Regions from separate parts of the Sporosarcina beigongshangi genome, predicted to be linked through region 3. Evidence: riboswitches for the same ligand, from Rfam matches in the RefSeq annotation. Region 3 holds a riboswitch; each other region holds the start of a gene.
What was found. Region 3 has a riboswitch for S-adenosylmethionine ahead of R2B77_RS05145 (O-acetylhomoserine aminocarboxypropyltransferase/cysteine synthase family protein). Riboswitches for the same ligand answer to the same signal wherever they lie in the genome.
Positions count from the first base shown of each region.

Region 1: another riboswitch for S-adenosylmethionine. It lies ahead of R2B77_RS11880 (5-methyltetrahydropteroyltriglutamate--homocysteine S-methyltransferase); the one in region 3 lies ahead of R2B77_RS05145 (O-acetylhomoserine aminocarboxypropyltransferase/cysteine synthase family protein).
Region 2: another riboswitch for S-adenosylmethionine. It lies ahead of metA (homoserine O-acetyltransferase MetA); the one in region 3 lies ahead of R2B77_RS05145 (O-acetylhomoserine aminocarboxypropyltransferase/cysteine synthase family protein).
Region 4: another riboswitch for S-adenosylmethionine. It lies ahead of R2B77_RS08895 (methionine ABC transporter ATP-binding protein); the one in region 3 lies ahead of R2B77_RS05145 (O-acetylhomoserine aminocarboxypropyltransferase/cysteine synthase family protein).

Region 1 is NZ_JAWLIR010000023.1:112,080-116,292, forward strand. It holds gene ureG (urease accessory protein UreG) at 1-455, shown strand, start outside; gene R2B77_RS11870 (urease accessory protein UreD) at 448-1,254, shown strand; gene R2B77_RS11875 (acyl-CoA thioesterase) at 1,418-1,894, shown strand; SAM riboswitch class I at 1,996-2,109, shown strand; gene R2B77_RS11880 (5-methyltetrahydropteroyltriglutamate--homocysteine S-methyltransferase) at 2,342-3,454, shown strand; gene R2B77_RS11885 (hypothetical protein) at 3,875-4,213, shown strand, end outside.
Region 2 is NZ_JAWLIR010000008.1:115,411-119,623, reverse strand. It holds gene R2B77_RS06430 (protein phosphatase 2C domain-containing protein) at 1-615, shown strand, start outside; gene R2B77_RS06425 (SgcJ/EcaC family oxidoreductase) at 783-1,232, shown strand; gene R2B77_RS06420 (hypothetical protein) at 1,328-1,507, opposite strand; SAM riboswitch class I at 1,669-1,777, shown strand; gene metA (homoserine O-acetyltransferase MetA) at 1,881-2,789, shown strand; gene R2B77_RS06410 (hypothetical protein) at 2,851-3,558, shown strand; gene R2B77_RS06405 (GNAT family N-acetyltransferase) at 3,666-4,208, shown strand.
Region 3 is NZ_JAWLIR010000006.1:139,807-144,019, reverse strand. It holds gene R2B77_RS05150 (homoserine dehydrogenase) at 69-1,055, opposite strand; gene R2B77_RS05145 (O-acetylhomoserine aminocarboxypropyltransferase/cysteine synthase family protein) at 1,124-2,413, opposite strand; SAM riboswitch class I at 2,547-2,662, opposite strand; gene R2B77_RS05140 (glycerol-3-phosphate acyltransferase) at 2,851-3,474, shown strand; gene R2B77_RS05135 (DUF2187 family protein) at 3,715-3,936, shown strand; gene R2B77_RS05130 (lysoplasmalogenase) at 4,164-4,213, shown strand, end outside.
Region 4 is NZ_JAWLIR010000013.1:122,765-126,977, reverse strand. It holds gene R2B77_RS08905 (MetQ/NlpA family ABC transporter substrate-binding protein) at 1-743, opposite strand, end outside; gene R2B77_RS08900 (methionine ABC transporter permease) at 812-1,480, opposite strand; gene R2B77_RS08895 (methionine ABC transporter ATP-binding protein) at 1,473-2,498, opposite strand; SAM riboswitch class I at 2,625-2,730, opposite strand; gene R2B77_RS08890 (thioredoxin family protein) at 2,785-3,084, opposite strand; gene R2B77_RS08885 (toprim domain-containing protein) at 3,103-3,444, opposite strand; gene gcvH (glycine cleavage system protein GcvH) at 3,520-3,903, opposite strand; gene R2B77_RS08875 (arsenate reductase family protein) at 3,979-4,213, opposite strand, start outside.

The DNA of each region.
Region 1 (4,213 bases), on a different contig from region 3:
TGTTGGAAGAGAACCGCATTTTAGGTGTTGAAACGGGAGGTTGCCCGCATACAGCCATTCGTGAAGATGCTTCGATGAACTTTGCAGCAATAGATGAACTGAAAAACCGTTTTGCCGACTTGGATATTATCTTTGTGGAAAGTGGCGGCGATAATTTGTCTGCGACGTTTAGCCCTGAGCTTGTTGACGGTTATATCTATGTCATTGATGTTGCAGAAGGTCAGGATATTCCGCGTAAAGGCGGTCCAGCATTAACGCGCTCAGATTTATTATTAATTAATAAAACTGATTTAGCTCCGTATGTTGGCGTGGATCTTGAATTGATGGATAGTGATGCAAAAAAAATGCGTAATGGTCGTCCATATATTTTCACGGATGTACGAACGCAGAAAAATGTTGATAAAGTAGTCGATTGGATCAAGCACAGTATGCTGTTGGAAGGTGCAGGTGCTTAAACCAACCCGCGCCATCCATCACGGGAAACTGGATATGGCATTCGAATTAAGGAGAGGCTTTACACGGATGCCGCATGTTTACCAACAGCCTCCGTTGAAGGCGAGTCGGGAATTGTACGAAGGACAAGATCCGACTGCGACCGTCTATATTATGGAGTCGTCTGGCGGGATGGTATCGGGGGATCGCAATGATATTACAGTGAAGCTTGGACCAGATAGTCGAGTACGGTTGACGCAGCAATCGGCGTTGAAAATCTATCCGTCGCATACGGGTGATATATGCCTGTTTACAATCGAGGTCGACCTTGCGGAACGTTCGCGTTTGGAGTGGATGCCTGAGGTGCTTATTCCATTTGTTGACGCGAAATTTCAAGTGGACACAACGCTACGAGTTGCGGATGATGCGACGATATTATGGGGCGAGATTGTCGCGCCTGGACGTGAAAAACGTGGTGAGGTATTTGATTATCAATCATTTCGGTCGAATTTTAAGATTTTCGTTGAGGATGAGTTGATCGCTTTTGACTCGCTACATTTTGCACCGCAGGATGTTGACCTTGGTAGCATAGGTGTCCTTGAGGGAGCGATGTATGTCGGTTCCATTTGGCTTGTTTCGCCGAATGCCAAGGATGTTGATGTGCGCGCATTGCAGGAAACGTTGCGGATTGAAGAGGGATTGAAGGCCGGTATAACGAGGCTTGAAGGCAATGCAATTCACTGCAGATGGCTGGCGGTCGACCAGTGGAAGATGCAAGAAGAAATGAAGCGCGTGTATGCGTTGCTGGCGGATATGGTTTAAAAGGACACCCTTGCGAAGGGTGTCCTTTTTGGCGGTGGAAGGCATGTTGATTTATCTTGACAGTTACTAAAAGCTCCCTAATCGATTTTCAGTTTTCAGTTCGTGGAAAATGCCTGATTAGGTGTATACTGTATTCAAGTAATGTTACTAGGGAGAGAATTCGATGATAGAAAATAGACCTATGGGCCAATCGCGCACAATCCAGACGAAACTAGTTTTACCGCCAGATACCAATCACCTTCAGACGATTTTTGGGGGACAGGTCCTCGCCTATATAGATGAAATTGCTGCAATTACGGCAATGAAACACTCAAATACGGCAGTTGTTACTGCCTCAATTGATTCAGTTGATTTCATGTCATCTGCACGTGTCGGTGATGTGCTAGAGCTTGAAGCAATTGTCACATCAACGGGAAGAACGTCGATGGAGGTTTTCGTATCTGTCCATTCAATGAATCTATTAACGGGTGTAACGAAATTGACAACAGAATCCTTTTTGACGATGGTTGCTATGGATGAAAACAATAAACCTACGCCAGTGCCGGGTATTTATCCGGAAACGGAAGTTGAAAAGAGCTTGTTCGACACGGCACCAGCACGTCGTGAACATCGGAAATTGCGGAGTGAGATGAAGCATTAATCTGAACGAATAGTATGTCAATTTAAAATAGTTTTCACTTTACCTGTTGACATTCTATTTAGGGGCATGTAAAGTATGAGCTACCAACTGAATACGTAACTTTCTTATCCAGAGAGGTGGAGGGACTGGCCCTTTGATACCTCAGCAACAGACTTTTTTAGTACTGTGCTAATTCCAGAAGCCGAAGCATTTTGCTTGTAGCTTGAAGATAAGAAGAGCAAAAAGCGAAATTGCCAAAACCTCTTCTTGAATTGTAGAAGAGGTTTTTTTGTTCTATCTGGAGACTGTTACCTTCAAGGAAATAGGGAGGGAATTTATGTCGAATGGATTAATCAAACAGTACGCTCATTCGCGATACTGCCCCAAGATAAGCAAGTAGCAGCACTCATTTGTGCTCTTACTATAAGATCATCATTTACTACTAAAAATAGAAAGAAGGAATTTACCATGACAAATACATCAACTACTGTAACGAAAGCGCCATTCAGAGCAGATCACGTAGGAAGTTTACTACGTCCAGATAATTTGCACCAAGCTCGAAAAGAATTCAAAGAAGGTACGCTTACAGCACAACAATTACGTGAAGTTGAAACGCAGGAAATTAAGCGTGTTGTCGATAAGCAAATTGAAGTCGGCTTGGAGCTTGTGACGGATGGTGAATTTAGACGTACATGGTGGCATTTGGACTTCTTGGAGCATCTAAATGGCATCGAAGGTTATGTGCCAGAAACGGGCTATGAGTTTGATGGTGTAGAAACTGAACGCTACAACATTCGTACAACGGGAAAAATCTCATTTAATTCAGATCATCCTTTCATTAAGGACTTTGTCGAATTCAATAAAATTGTCGATGGTCGTGCGGTTGCCAAACAAACGATTCCGAGCCCGAACCAATTATTCCATCCTGATATTTTCAACGCAGCGGTATATCCCGACTACGAAGCATATGCGGTGGATATCATCAAAGCTTATCAAGATGCGTTAAAAGCCTTTTACGATGCGGGCGTTCGTTATTTACAATTGGATGATGTTTACATTGCGGCACTTTCTTCGCCTGATCTTCAGTTCGGCGATCAAGGCTATACAAGAGAACAATTTATAGATCTAGCCTTACGTGTCATCAACGGTGTGTTGGAAGGAAAGCCGGAAGATTTAATCGTCACAACGCACTTATGCCGTGGAAATTACCAATCGACGTGGGCATTCCAAGGTAGCTATGGACTGATTGCACCAACATTATTCGCGAAGGAAAAAGTAGATGGCTTCTTCTTGGAATATGACGATGAGCGTTCAGGAGACTTTCAACCATTGGACCATATACCAAACGGAGGTGCAAATGTCGTCCTTGGTGTTGTCACATCGAAAGACGGTAAACTAGAAGACAAAGAAACGATTAAAGCGCGTATTCAGGAGGCGGCAAAGTATGTGCCACTTGAACAACTGTGCCTTAGCCCACAATGTGGCTTCGCTTCTACACATCATGGCAACAAGCTGACAGAAGATGAGCAATGGGAGAAATTAAAGTTTATCGTAGATGTTGCAAAGGAAGTTTGGAAGTAAAATAAATAATCCTGAACAAAGCCCATTCGCTTTGCTCAGGGTTATTTATTTTGCAATAAAAGGGACAGTGAAGATTGTTTGTGCATCGGTTTACCGATTGCGAGAGATGTTTTCATAAGGTGACAGTACCTCTACTATACACGCCTTTATGTGGATAAGCCTTGGAATGTACGAATAGAAATAGTTTTCGCCCACTGACTTACTAACAGATTCAGTCATATTTGCTAGTAATCAACATATGAATGTGGACAAGCTGTTGTTTAGTGAGAATTGGTTGATTATCCACATGTGGGTAACTAATTTACTTCGCTTTGGTTGTTTGAAGAGAAATTTGTCCACACATGTTCGACAAAGAATCTTTATGAATAGAGTGAAACTTCGTCCATTCATTTCCGTATATAGGTAAAAGGGGTGTGGGCGATGAGGCAGGATATACATGAACGGCAAATGGATCTAACGATGAGGCGGACTGCGTATAATCGTATTAAAAGGCGACTTGATGGGGCAGAGGTTCAGTTAAAGGAGGCCATTGTGCTACGTGATGAGCTTCATAGACAATTGACGAAAGAGCAACAAGATGTTGTGAAGCTTGGGAAATTTTCTTTTGCGAATAAAATCAAAGAGTGGACAGGTAAATGGGATGAACAGATGGAGAAGGAAATTGCTGAGGCGGCTGAAGCGGAATTGAAATTTAATGACGCGGAGAAAACGGTGACGGATATGGAGGCGGAAGCTTGGCGTCTGCATGAGGAGATGAAG
Region 2 (4,213 bases), on a different contig from region 3:
GCTGAAAGCGCGGAACTTGTCATTCATACATTTGAACAGCATAGAGAAGGCTTGTCAGCGATTTTATCATTGGACGGTCCTCCAAATTTTAAGAAATTGGAAGACAAGCTGCTTGAAATTTTTCAATCCGATGAACTTTTGGCTGCATGTAGAAATGTCACAGGAGAAACGGCTTGTCTTGTCGTCGTACGGAAAGATAACTATATATGGTGGTTTTCCGTCGGAGATTGCTTGGTCTATCTATTGCATCCAGAATTAATGGCCCTCAACCAATTTCAACTGAATCAAAGGCAGTTCTTCGAGTGGATCGGGCAAGTGAATACATTTGAAAAAACCGTTCCATGCTATACATCTGGGACAAGGGAATTGAGAAAAGGGACAAATCACATTTTCATGACAACAGATGGCTTGGTAGAATGTCCAGGTGAACCTTATGCCAATCCGCAAAACTTGGTCGAAGCGTTGAATGTAGAAGCACTTGATGAAAGTATTTCACTGATGTTGAAGGAGATTGAAAAGCATAATGTCCGCGATAGCACGACAATCATTTCTTGGACTGTAGATGTAGAAAAGGAAGGTAGCATTCCAAGCGATTATGAGGGGGAAGTCCAATGATGGAAATACGACCTATTTCGGATTTAAGAAATAATATTGATGAAATATATATATAGTTAGCTGAAAGCGAAAGTACAAATCTGACGACCCTGAAAAAGACCCATCAAGAAGTAATGAATTGCTTGCGAGGAAGAATAAAAGAATTTAGAAATTAGGTGGAGAAAAACATGGAATCACCACAAGTAAATGAAATCAAAGCCCTTTATCAAAGCTTAATACAAGCATGGAACAATCGTCAGGCACAAGAAATGGCAGATCAATTTACAATGCAAGGAGAGCTAATTGGATTTGACGGGAGCCAAGTAATTGGTCGTGACAATATTTTTGCACATGTGTACCCGATATTTGCGGATCATCCAACTCCTCCATTCATTAGTGTTGTTAAAGATGTAAGACTTTTTACTACTGAAGTTGTACGATTACGTGCAATCGTCGGAATGATACCGCCTGGAACAACGGAACTAAACCCACAACTGAATGCGCATCAAACACTAATTGCGGTGAAAGAAAACGATGTATGGCGTATAGAGCTTTTTCAAAATACACCTGCCCAATTTCATGGAAGGCCTGATTTGGTTGAACAAATGACGAAAGAATTAAGCGAAGCCGTCATATAAGCTGACAATAAAGAATACCCCGCACGAGCATCATTGCTGCGCGGGGTACCGTCTTTTTCATGGTAAGTTAGGTGCTATCCTCGCAAAAAAATGTGTCACTTTCTTTTCCGTTCGTTTGGATTCATGCGTTCCCGCTTTGGAACGAGATTGCTCAATTCTTCAAACTCACGTGCCATTTCTTCTTTCATATCGCCCGGTTGAATTTTTTGCCTTTTCGGCGTTTGGGGTAATGAACGCGAATTGTTGGTGCTACCTTGTTTGTTATCTCTTCCCATGAAAAATCTCCTTTCAAACATGTAGTACGAAGTTAATATGGCTCGAAGCGATGATTTTATTCTGTGAAATTGGACGGAAGCTGCTACTTACAATTATCAAGAAAAGTAAAAAGACTGTTTACAATATAAAGTTAAAGCGTATAATAGAAACAAACTGAATACTCTTATCAAGAGAAGCTGAGGGATATGGCCCATTGAAGCTTCAGCAACCTCTGACGTTGTCAGAAAGGTGCTACCTCCAACAGGACTTTTTGTCTTGAGAGATAAGAACTGAGAGCCTAAAGCAAACCCTCTTTTCTTGTCATATAGAAAAGAAGGTTTTTCTTTTTACCCATTTAACATACATAGTAAATCCAAAAAGGAGAGATGAGTTATGCCAATTAACATACCTAAACAATTGCCAGCCGGAGAATTATTGAAAAAGGAAAAAATATTTATCATGGATGAGGAGCGTGCAACTTCCCAAGATATTCGACCGATAAATATTATTATTTTGAATTTAATGCCAGAAAAAGAACGTACAGAGTTACAACTTCTTCGCTTATTAGGTAATACACCGTTGCAAGTAGATGTGACATTTATGAATATGGCTACTCATGAATCGAAAAATGTTAGCAAGTCGCACTTAGATAAATTTTATACAACTTTTGGGCATGTTAAGCATCGTCGTTTTGACGGCATGATTATTACAGGTGCGCCAATCGAACATCTACAATTTGAAGATGTGAATTATTGGGACGAAATGAAGGAGATTATGGACTGGACAAAATCTCATGTGACGTCAGTACTGCATATTTGTTGGGGTGCACAAGCGGCATTGTATCACCATTACGGTATTGATAAGTTTGATTTGTCGAAGAAATGCTCAGGTGTATTTACGCATCGTCTATCTGATCCGACAATCAATTTAGCACGCGGATTTAACGATGAATTTAGAGTGCCGCATTCACGTTATACAGCTGTTTCAGTGGAGGAAATTGAAAATGATCCCCGTTTACACCTACTTGCAAAGTCTGATGAAGCGGGTGCATTCATTATCATTTCTAACGATAATAAACATATTATGATTACGGGTCATTTTGAATACGATGCAACGACGCTTGCTGAAGAGTATGCGCGTGATCTACAAAAAGGTATCGACATTGATCTGCCAGTGAACTATTTCCCGAACGATGATCCGAGCGAAGAGCCACTAAATACATGGCGTTCACATACTCATCTGCTCTTCTCAAACTGGTTGAATTACTATGTCTATCAAGAAACACCTTTTGTCTGGGAGTAACAACATGATAACCGCCTTGCCGACATTTGCATAAGATAGTACGACAAGGGGGCTTAGGTAAATGGGGTTATTTATTAACATTCAAAGTCATTCGGATGTTTTCAACAATGAAGCAAATCTTGTGGAGATAAACCAAAGTTATTCAAGAATAGATTCGTTAACGCAATGGATGCAAGAGCAGCATGAAGAAAACGCTTCGCTTCATCGTCATATAGGCGATCTTGAGATGCTTTTACAACAACAAAAAAAGGTACAGTCCAATCAATTAACTACAATCCGTAATCGTTTAAATGAACTACAAAAAATTGATTTTCAGCATGAGCAATTTAAAAATAATGTCATGAAATCGTTGAGGCAACTCGATGATCAACAGCAAGAACTGCATCAAATGTTAGTGGATGAACAGGTGCTGGAACAAGTATTCAGGATGCAAATCAGCGAGTCATCGAAAGAGATGGCCACTAAAATGAATGAACATATGGACCACCAACAACAATTATCCAAACAAATTTTACAGCAAGGGGATGCCCAAAAAGTCGTCATTAGTAGACTGGACAATCAAGAAGGTTTGACAGATAAAATGGCTAGGCAATTGGATCATCTTCGCGGAGTTCTTTATGAGCGAACTAATTTTCTGACAGAAAAAATAGAAAACAGCTATACGGTGACGGCTTCATATTTAGCAAAATTATTGACGAACCCAGAACAGCCAATGACGCGTTTTTTGATGAATCCAAAGTCTGAGGAGAAACAAAGAAGTTCTGATTGAAGTGGAAATCGACTACAAGAAAATGGACTTTATTATTGGAAAGCACTAGGTACAATTCATGTACTTTGTGCTTCTTTGTTTAAATATAAAAGAAAGGAATGGTGTACATGGATAAACAGCAATCAAAAAATAGGGTTCAATTGAGGGAATTAGTGAAAGACGATTGGCCTAGTGTACATAGATATGCATCTATGGAAATAGTCTCCCGATACCAACCGTGGGGACCAAACACCAAAGAGGAAACCTTGCTTTTTTTGGAAGCAGTACAAGAGGATGCAAAGAAAAAGCCCCGCAGTCGTTTTGTCTTTGCAGTTTTTGAAAAGAATACAGCTGTAATGATAGGTTCGGGAGAAATAAATATCAGAGATATTGTTAACCGCGAAGGAGAAATTGGCTACATCTTTCACCCTGATTATTGGGGGCAAGGATATGCAACTGAGGTAGCTCATTTACTCATAAATTTTGGTTTTCAAGAATTAAACCTGCACCGAATCTATGCAACCTGTGACCCACGTAATAGTGCTTCTGTAAAAGTGCTGGAGAAAGTCGGGATGGTGAAAGAGGGATGCCTTCGTGAAAACCTACTTAATAAAGATAGCTGGCGAGATTCATTCCTTTACGGCATATTAGAGCATGAGTGGAATGCATAACTTAT
Region 3 (4,213 bases):
TTTCTATAAGCACTTACAAAATAAACGAACCGTCAAAGGCTAATCCCCTTCGACGGTTCGTTTTATTTTCAACTTGTGACGACTACTGCTTGACGTTTCCCTATAATCTGCAAAAAGTCGCCAACCATTGCGCTGCCGGTTGGATACATACCCGCGCCAGGACCAATAAGTGTCAACGAACCGAGATGGTCTGTGTCTACAATAATTGCATTGTCTACCCCATCAACGCTGTACAACGGGTGATCCGCACCGATAAGTACAGGACCAACACTGCCGGACAACATTCCACTGTCATCTACTATAATGTCAGCAACATGGCGATAGCGGAGATTCCCCGCTGCCGCATCCTTCACACCTTCAATCGTTACCTCGTCGATGCCAACAATCGGAACATCTTGCCAATCTGGCTGGCTGCCGAATGCCAAGCCGCTTAAAATCATCAGTTTGCGGAACGCATCTTTACCACCGATATCATCCGTTGGATCTGCTTCCGCATAGCCTAGCGCTTGCGCTTCTTTCAATGCTACTTCGAATGATACTTCCTCCTCACGCATTTTCGTGAGGATAAAATTCGATGTACCATTCAAAATTCCGCGAATACGCCGTACACGATCTGCTGGCAACAAGCTCGTAATCGTCCGGATAATTGGAACGCCACCTGCTGTTGTCGCCTCATATCGCGCTTGAACGTCACGAGATTCCGCGTGTCTGGCAAGTTCCTGACCACGCTTTGCAAACATCGTTTTATTGGCCGTAATGACATGAATGCCCTTGTCAATTGCTTCTGTTAAATAGCGGAATGCCGGTTCTTCACCAACAATTGCTTCAAATATGACATCAATAGCGGGATTCGACAAAATCTCTTGGACATCATCTGTGAACTTTGTTTCTGGTGTTGCCAATCGTTCTTTCGACGTATCACGTACGAGAATAGACACGATGTCAATCGTATGACCCGTTTCTTGCTGAATGTCTTCTTTTCTTTCATTCAAAATCCTATAAATTCCTTCGCCTACAGTGCCAAAACCGAGTATAGCGACTTTGATTGACGACATACCGCCACCTCCATGAATTGCTTACTAATCAGCGGGAGGGTAAAAATCCTGCTAGATAGAAGTTAAGGTCATGCTGTTACTGGTACTGCCTTCTCAATGGCCTGTGCAAGGTCTGCGATAATATCTTCTACCGCTTCCAGTCCAACTGATAGGCGAATCAATTCTTCTTTGACGCCTGCTTTTTCAAGCCCCTCTGCCGATAGCTGCTGATGCGTTGTTGAAGCCGGGTGAATAATGAGTGATTTCGCATCCCCAACGTTGGCAACATGCGACCAAATGTTAACATTATCTATCAAATTACGACCCGCTTCACGCCCACCCTTAATACCGAAGACGATAATCGATCCAAAGCCGTTTTTCAAATATTTTTTCGCATTGGCAGCCGATGGATGGTCTTCCTGACCCGTGTACGTTACCCACTCCACTGACGGATGCTGTTTCAAATAATCTGCCACTTTAAGCGCATTGGCATTATGCTTTTCCACACGTAAATGCAATGTTTCAAGCCCTTGTAGGAAAGCAAATGCATTGTCTGGGCTCAAGCATGGACCGAAGTCACGCAGTGCTTGAACACGAAGTTTCGTAGCAAATGCTGCACCTGCCGCGTCAATACCATAACGGATTCCATGATACGTTTCATCTGGCTCCGTAAAGCCAGGGAATCGTCCTTGTGTCCAGTCAAATTTACCAGCATCGATTGCCACACCACCGATAGATGTCCCGTGTCCACCAATCCATTTCGTTGCAGAATGAATGACAACGTCTGCGCCAAAGTCGATAGGATTCGAGCCATACGGTGATGGGAATGTATTATCGATGAGTAGTGGAAGCCCATTGTCGTGTGCGATGTTTGCAACTGCTTCAATATCGAGCACATGAAGGCTTGGGTTACCAATTGTTTCAGCGAAAATCGCCTTTGTTTTATCTGTAATGGCTGCACGGAAGTTTTCAGGGTCCGTCGCATCCACAAACTTCACGTTGATGCCGTAGCGTGGAAGTGATACCGCGAATAAATTATAAGTACCTCCGTACAAATTACTTGCTGCTACGATTTCATCTCCAGCACCTGCGATATTTAAAATCGAAAACGCAATAGCTGCCATTCCTGAAGATAGAGCAACTGCTGCCGCTCCACCTTCTAATAAAGCAACGCGCTTTTCAAAAACATCGACCGTTGGATTCATAATACGAGAATAAATATTGCCGGCTTCCTTCAAAGCAAATAAATTTTGTGCATGCTCCGTGTCACGGAATACGAAAGAGGTTGTTCTGTGAATCGGCACCGCGCGTGATCCTGTTACCGGATCCGGCTCTTGGCCACCATGTAGAAGAAGTGTTTCGGGTTGAAGTTTTGTCATTGTCATTACCTCCAGAAGTTTTTTAGATGGATATTTTTTGGATAAGTGCGGAGGCGTCGGGGATAAATCAGGAATAAAAAATAACCCCCTTCGCTTAACGCTAAGAAGAGGGTTACGCTTTCGCTTATTCCTCCTCTTATCTTTCAGACCGCTTACACGAATCTGTAGGAAGTAGCACCTGTGCAAGTTAGTCACTTGCCGGTTGCCGGGCATCGCAGGGCCTAGTCCCTCCGCCGCTCTTGATAAGAGTTTGATTGATTTAGTTTTCCATCTTGTGAAGTAGTATAGGCGAATTCTCAATACAATGTCAAGTGTTTATTGAAAAATTTTTCTGAAACTTGTATTTACTCTATAATGTTATCATTATAGATGTTGACATAAAGAGTCTTCCCAACAAAGCTTGGGGATTGGATAATCACTAGTTTGGGGGAATTAGTATGTGGCTGTGGGTTATAGCGGTGCTACTGTGCGGATATTTAATCGGATGCTTACATGGTTCGGTTGTTGCAACGAAGATTTCAGGTGTTAATTTAAAAGAAACTGGGGTCAAAAATGCCGGTGCTTCGAACGCTACGATTGTCTTGGGGAAAAAGTTTGGTGCGCTTGTGGCGGCGATTGATATCGGGAAAGGTGCACTTGCTGTGCTGCTTGTACACTTTTTTTCAGGGAATGCGGGATTACCTGCTGATGATGTCGCATTACTACTATTTTTGGTAGGTGCCGCAACTGTTGCCGGACATAACTTTCCGTTTTACATGCAGTTCAACGGTGGCAAAGGAACTGCTACGGTCATCGGCGTATTACTCGCTCTCGATTGGCGTTTCGGGCTCGTTGGATTTGCCTTGTTGGTTGTCGTTGCACTTACGACTAACTTTCTGGTGTTTGGCGTTTTGATGTTATACGTGACATTCTTGACCCTAGCATTTTGGTCAGAAGGCTACTGGCCCATTGTCATTGCAATTGTATTATTCATGCTTGCGATTTGGAAGCATATCGAGAACTTCCAACGGATGAAAGTAGGTAGTGAGAAGCGAGTTTCAGCGGTGTTTAAAAAGAAATGATTGTCGATGAAAAATCTATATTTCAATCATCGACAACGTAATGAGATACGCTCGAAATCCTGTTGGAATCGACATTCCTGCAAATTCCGTCAAAATATGGTATACTAGTTAATAGACAACTTGTGATCTATCATTTTCGTTGAGTTGTGTTTCGTCTTTTATGCCTCGCTTAGGATTTAACCTAAGCATTTTTTACTTTATAAAGGGCAAAGATGAAAATAAACACTAGGGGGAATTCGAATGGCTTTTCCACGTAAGGAAAAAGATGTATCGGATTTTGTCGCAGCGCGCAGAATCGATGAAAAGATTTCGTTTGTCCGTAACGACCATGAAGTAAATGGTACGATTTTTAAAATTCTCGAAAACTCTGTCATTGTGGAGATTTCTTCAAAGGATGCTGAACTCATTGGGGCCGCATCCAATCTAACTGTTGTTGCACACAAGAACTATTCAGTCGTCTGACGATTTTTTAACTGCCTACCACCGGGAAATTTTTCTAGTGGTAGGCAATTTTTTATTTTGGAAAGGTTTGGAGCAAACCGAAGCTACCAATTGGGCAAACTGGATCCCTCTGACGCAAACTCGACTACCTAAATTGAATACGCAGCTACTTCTCAACAGAATCCTATCATCCAGGCAGGATTTTCTTTCCTATTTCTCGAAAGGTATTAGGGAAAGGGGTTGCACGAATGATTCAAAAATTATTACTCACTGCCATTGTGATTACGGGAGCCATCTA
Region 4 (4,213 bases), on a different contig from region 3:
CTTACCGTAATGATGTTCGCATATGGTGATTCTGTTGCTTCGATTGCGATTGAATCATTTACTGGGTTTAAGCCTGCGTCAATTGCGTAGTTTGCATTGATAACGACTGCGTCGCCTTCATCGTTTTTATACAATTGTGGCAACAATGCTGGTTCGTAGTTCGCATCAAATTCTAGATTTTTTGGATTTTCAACAATATCTTTTACTTCTGCACTTACTTTATCCACACCGTCAGCCAATTTAATGAGGCCAGCAGACTCCAGCAATGATAGAACGCGACCGTGCTCAGCGACAGAGTTACTGAAAATAATGACAGCACCGTCTGGTAGATCTTCGATTGAATCATACTTTGTTGAGTATACAGCCATTGGTTCAATGTGAATCGCACCAGCATTTGCAAATTTATAACCATGGTCAATCACTTGTTGATCCAAGTAAGGGATGTGTTGGAAGAAGTTCGCATCCAAGTCCCCTGATTCAAGGTCTTTATTCGGCAACACATAATCTTGGTACGTTTCGATTTCTAGCTCAATGCCTTTTTCCTTCAAAATAGGTTGTGCTTGTTCAAGAATAATGGCGTGTGGTGTATTAGAAGCACCGATTTTAATTGTCGTTACTTCTTCACTACCTACATCTCCGGCGCTACCGCTAGTCTTATCATCGTTACCATCATCCTTTGCACCACATGCAGCAAGCGCAAGGACAAGCACCGCTAATAAAATTCCTGTTAATAGTTTCTTCATTGACTAAACTCCCCTTTTTCTCTATTGTTTTTATATTTCAGGCATTGCCTGGTATTCCAATAAGTGGGTTACCTTTTGTCCAACTTCTTAACAATGGCATCCCCGATAAATTGAAGGATGAATACGATAATAACGATTAAGATCGTTGCTACTTGCACGACGTCAGTTCGGCTACGTTGGAAACCGTCAAGAAATGCTAGATTTCCCAGTCCACCTGCTCCAATGACTCCCGCCATTGCCGTATATCCAACCAATGCAATAGCTGTGACTGTAATGCCCGATACAAGTGCTGGCATTGATTCAGGTAGCAAAACTTTAAAAATAATTGTTCTGGTTTTTGCTCCCATTGACTTAGCCGCTTCGATAACACCTTTATCGATTTCTTGTAGTGCAATGAGTACCATTCGTGCATAAAAAGGTGCTGCTCCTATAATAAGTGCGGGCATTGCCGCATTCGGCCCACGCATCGTACCGACAAGAAATTTTGTCAAAGGAATCAGTAATATAATCAAAATAATGAAAGGTATCGAGCGGAAAATATTAACAAAAGCACCTGTAATGAAATTCGCCAATTTATTCGCCCAAAGCTGACCAGGACTAGATAGAAAAAGTACAACACCTAGTATCAGCCCAATAATCAATGTTAGAACGGTTGAAATAGCAGTCATATAAAGTGTTTCTGCTGTTGCTTCCCACATTTTAGGCCAATCGACAGTTGGAAACATGTTATCAATCATTGCCGATCACCTCCGTCTGGACATCTTGCTCATTGAGATAGCGAATCGCTTCTTCGACAATTTTTGCATCCCCTACAAGTTGAAGGATCAGCGTACCGTATGCTCCCCCATGCGTGTGGGAGATATTTCCTTGCACGATGTTTACGTCGACAGCAAACTTCCGAATCAAACTTGCTAAAACAGGTTGTTCTGTTCGCTCGCCAACAAAAATGAGTTTGACGAGTGTACCTGATGGGAACTCTTCTCTAATATGTTCCATTGCTTGTTTCGCTTCCACCGATTCTGTTATTTGAGAGACGAATCGTTTCGTAATCGGCTCCCTCGGCGATTGGAATACATCGAGCACATCGCCCATTTCAACAACTTTTCCAGCCTCCATGACTGCTACACGATGACAAATTTTTCGAATGACATGCATTTCATGTGTAATCAATACGATCGTCAGACCGAGTCGCTTATTAATATCTGTTAACAGATCAAGAATTGAATCAGTTGTTTCAGGGTCCAGTGCCGAAGTTGCTTCATCACATAATAGAACCTCAGGATCATTTGCAAGTGCCCGGGCAATGCCGACACGTTGCTTTTGCCCGCCAGATAATTCGGATGGAAAGGCATTTTCACGACCGCTTAAACCAACTAAATCAATCAATTCCGCTACTTTCCGTTCACGTTCTGCTTTTTTTACACCTGCAATTTCAAGTGGAAAAGCAATATTGTCTTTTACTGTTCGCGACCAAAGTAAATTGAAGTGTTGGAAAATCATACTTACTTTTTGACGCGCTTTCCTTAATTCATTGCCTTTAATCGTCGACATTTCTCGTTTACCAATTGTAATCTTCCCCGACGTTGGTGCTTCAAGTCCATTTAGCAGCCGAATTAACGTACTTTTCCCCGCTCCGCTATAGCCGATAATTCCAAAAATTTCGCCTTCACCAATTTCAAACGACACGCTATCGACCGCTATTATGCTGCCTTCACCTTCACCGAATCGCTTATTAACATCCGTTAAATGAATCATTGTTTTCACCTCTGAAAATAATATGCTCTTTAAGTGTCCAACTTTGCCTAGTTCTTTTAACATAAAAAGCCTTCCTGCAGACGGGCAGAAAGGCTAAACGTTATCATAAATAAACGTATGTCCAATCTCTCATCTCCCAAAGTAAATACTTTGTGTGATTTGGCACCATTTCACTTTCGTGACGGTTGCCGGGCTTCATAGGGCACTATCCCTCCACCTCTCTTAATAAGAGCGACCTATTCAATTAAATACTAATACACATGCTACCACAGCACTATATAACTTGTCAACCTATCATTTCAAGAAGATACGGAACGGATTGAAATGCATAGATTTTATGCTGCACAAGGCCATCCTTTTGAATGAGTAAGCAAGGAACACTTTCGATTTCATAATCCGTTGCCAAGTCTTGCACGTAATTCAAATCCGCTTTCCCGATTGGCATATCTGGCTTCATCGCTGACACAACTTCCATCATTTTCGATGCGACAGCACAGGTCCCACACATCGGTGTATATAGATAATACAGTGCGGAGGACGACTCCTTCAAAACCGCTTCCCATTGTTCGCGTGTCCATGTTTCCATTGCGTTTAAACCATCCTTCTATACTGTAAAATTAGAGTGTAAAGCGAAATTCGCTTCAAGTAAAATTGTTGCCAATACTTGATAAGGTGTTGTTTCCACTTCTTTATAAACCTTTTCTGTATATAAATGAATCGCGTTAGGGAATTCCCTTCTGACTAACGTTCGAATCTTTTCACCGGATTCATCCGCATCGACAAAGACATAGAGCTCATGTTGTTCATAAGGTGCCAGCAATTCTTCCAGTCGATAAGGGCTGACGGTCCCATTCGTACAAATGATGTCCACGGGTTCAGCAAGAATTCGTGCAAGACGTTTTTTGTCTGCACTTCCTTCGACAACAATCACCTTGTCATACGTCACACAGATTCCTCCCTGTTCCATTTTATGATGCAAAAAAACGCCGAGATAACACCGGCGTTTAGATGGAAGATTACGTTATTCTCCGACTGTCATTTTTTCATATGCTTCAGCGGACATCAATGCATCTACTTCGGATGCATCAGATGGTTCAACAACAATCATCCATGCATTTTCGTATGGAGATTCATTCACGAATTCAGGGCTGTCTTCCAGTCCTTCGTTCACTTCAATTACTTTACCGCTAATTGGCGCGTACAATTCTGAAACTGTCTTAACGGATTCAACGCTTCCGAAAGGCTCGTCTGCTTTGATTTCGTCACCAACGGATGGAAGTTCAACGAAAACGATATCGCCAAGTTCAGATTGTGCAAAATGTGTAATTCCGATTCGGAAGTTACCGCCTTCTTCTTTTACCCATTCATGCTCTTCAGAATAACGCAGATCTTTTGGTGTACTCATTCCGTAACCCCTCCAAATATATAATTTCATTCACTTCAATATTCGCATATTTTGTACGTAAAGACAAGGAAGGAATCACTTTGCCCAGACGTTTTCAAATTCCTCTTCCTTGAAACCAACCGTCACCTTATTATCACCAAAAACAAGTGGCCTTTTTATCAGCATTCCATCTGAAGCTAGCAAACTAATTTTCTCTGCATCTGACATTTCCGGTAGTTTGTCTTTCAAATTCAGTTCTCTGTACTTCATCCCACTGACGTTAAAAAACTTTTTCAATTCTAGCCCGGACGCTGAAATTATTTTACTCAAT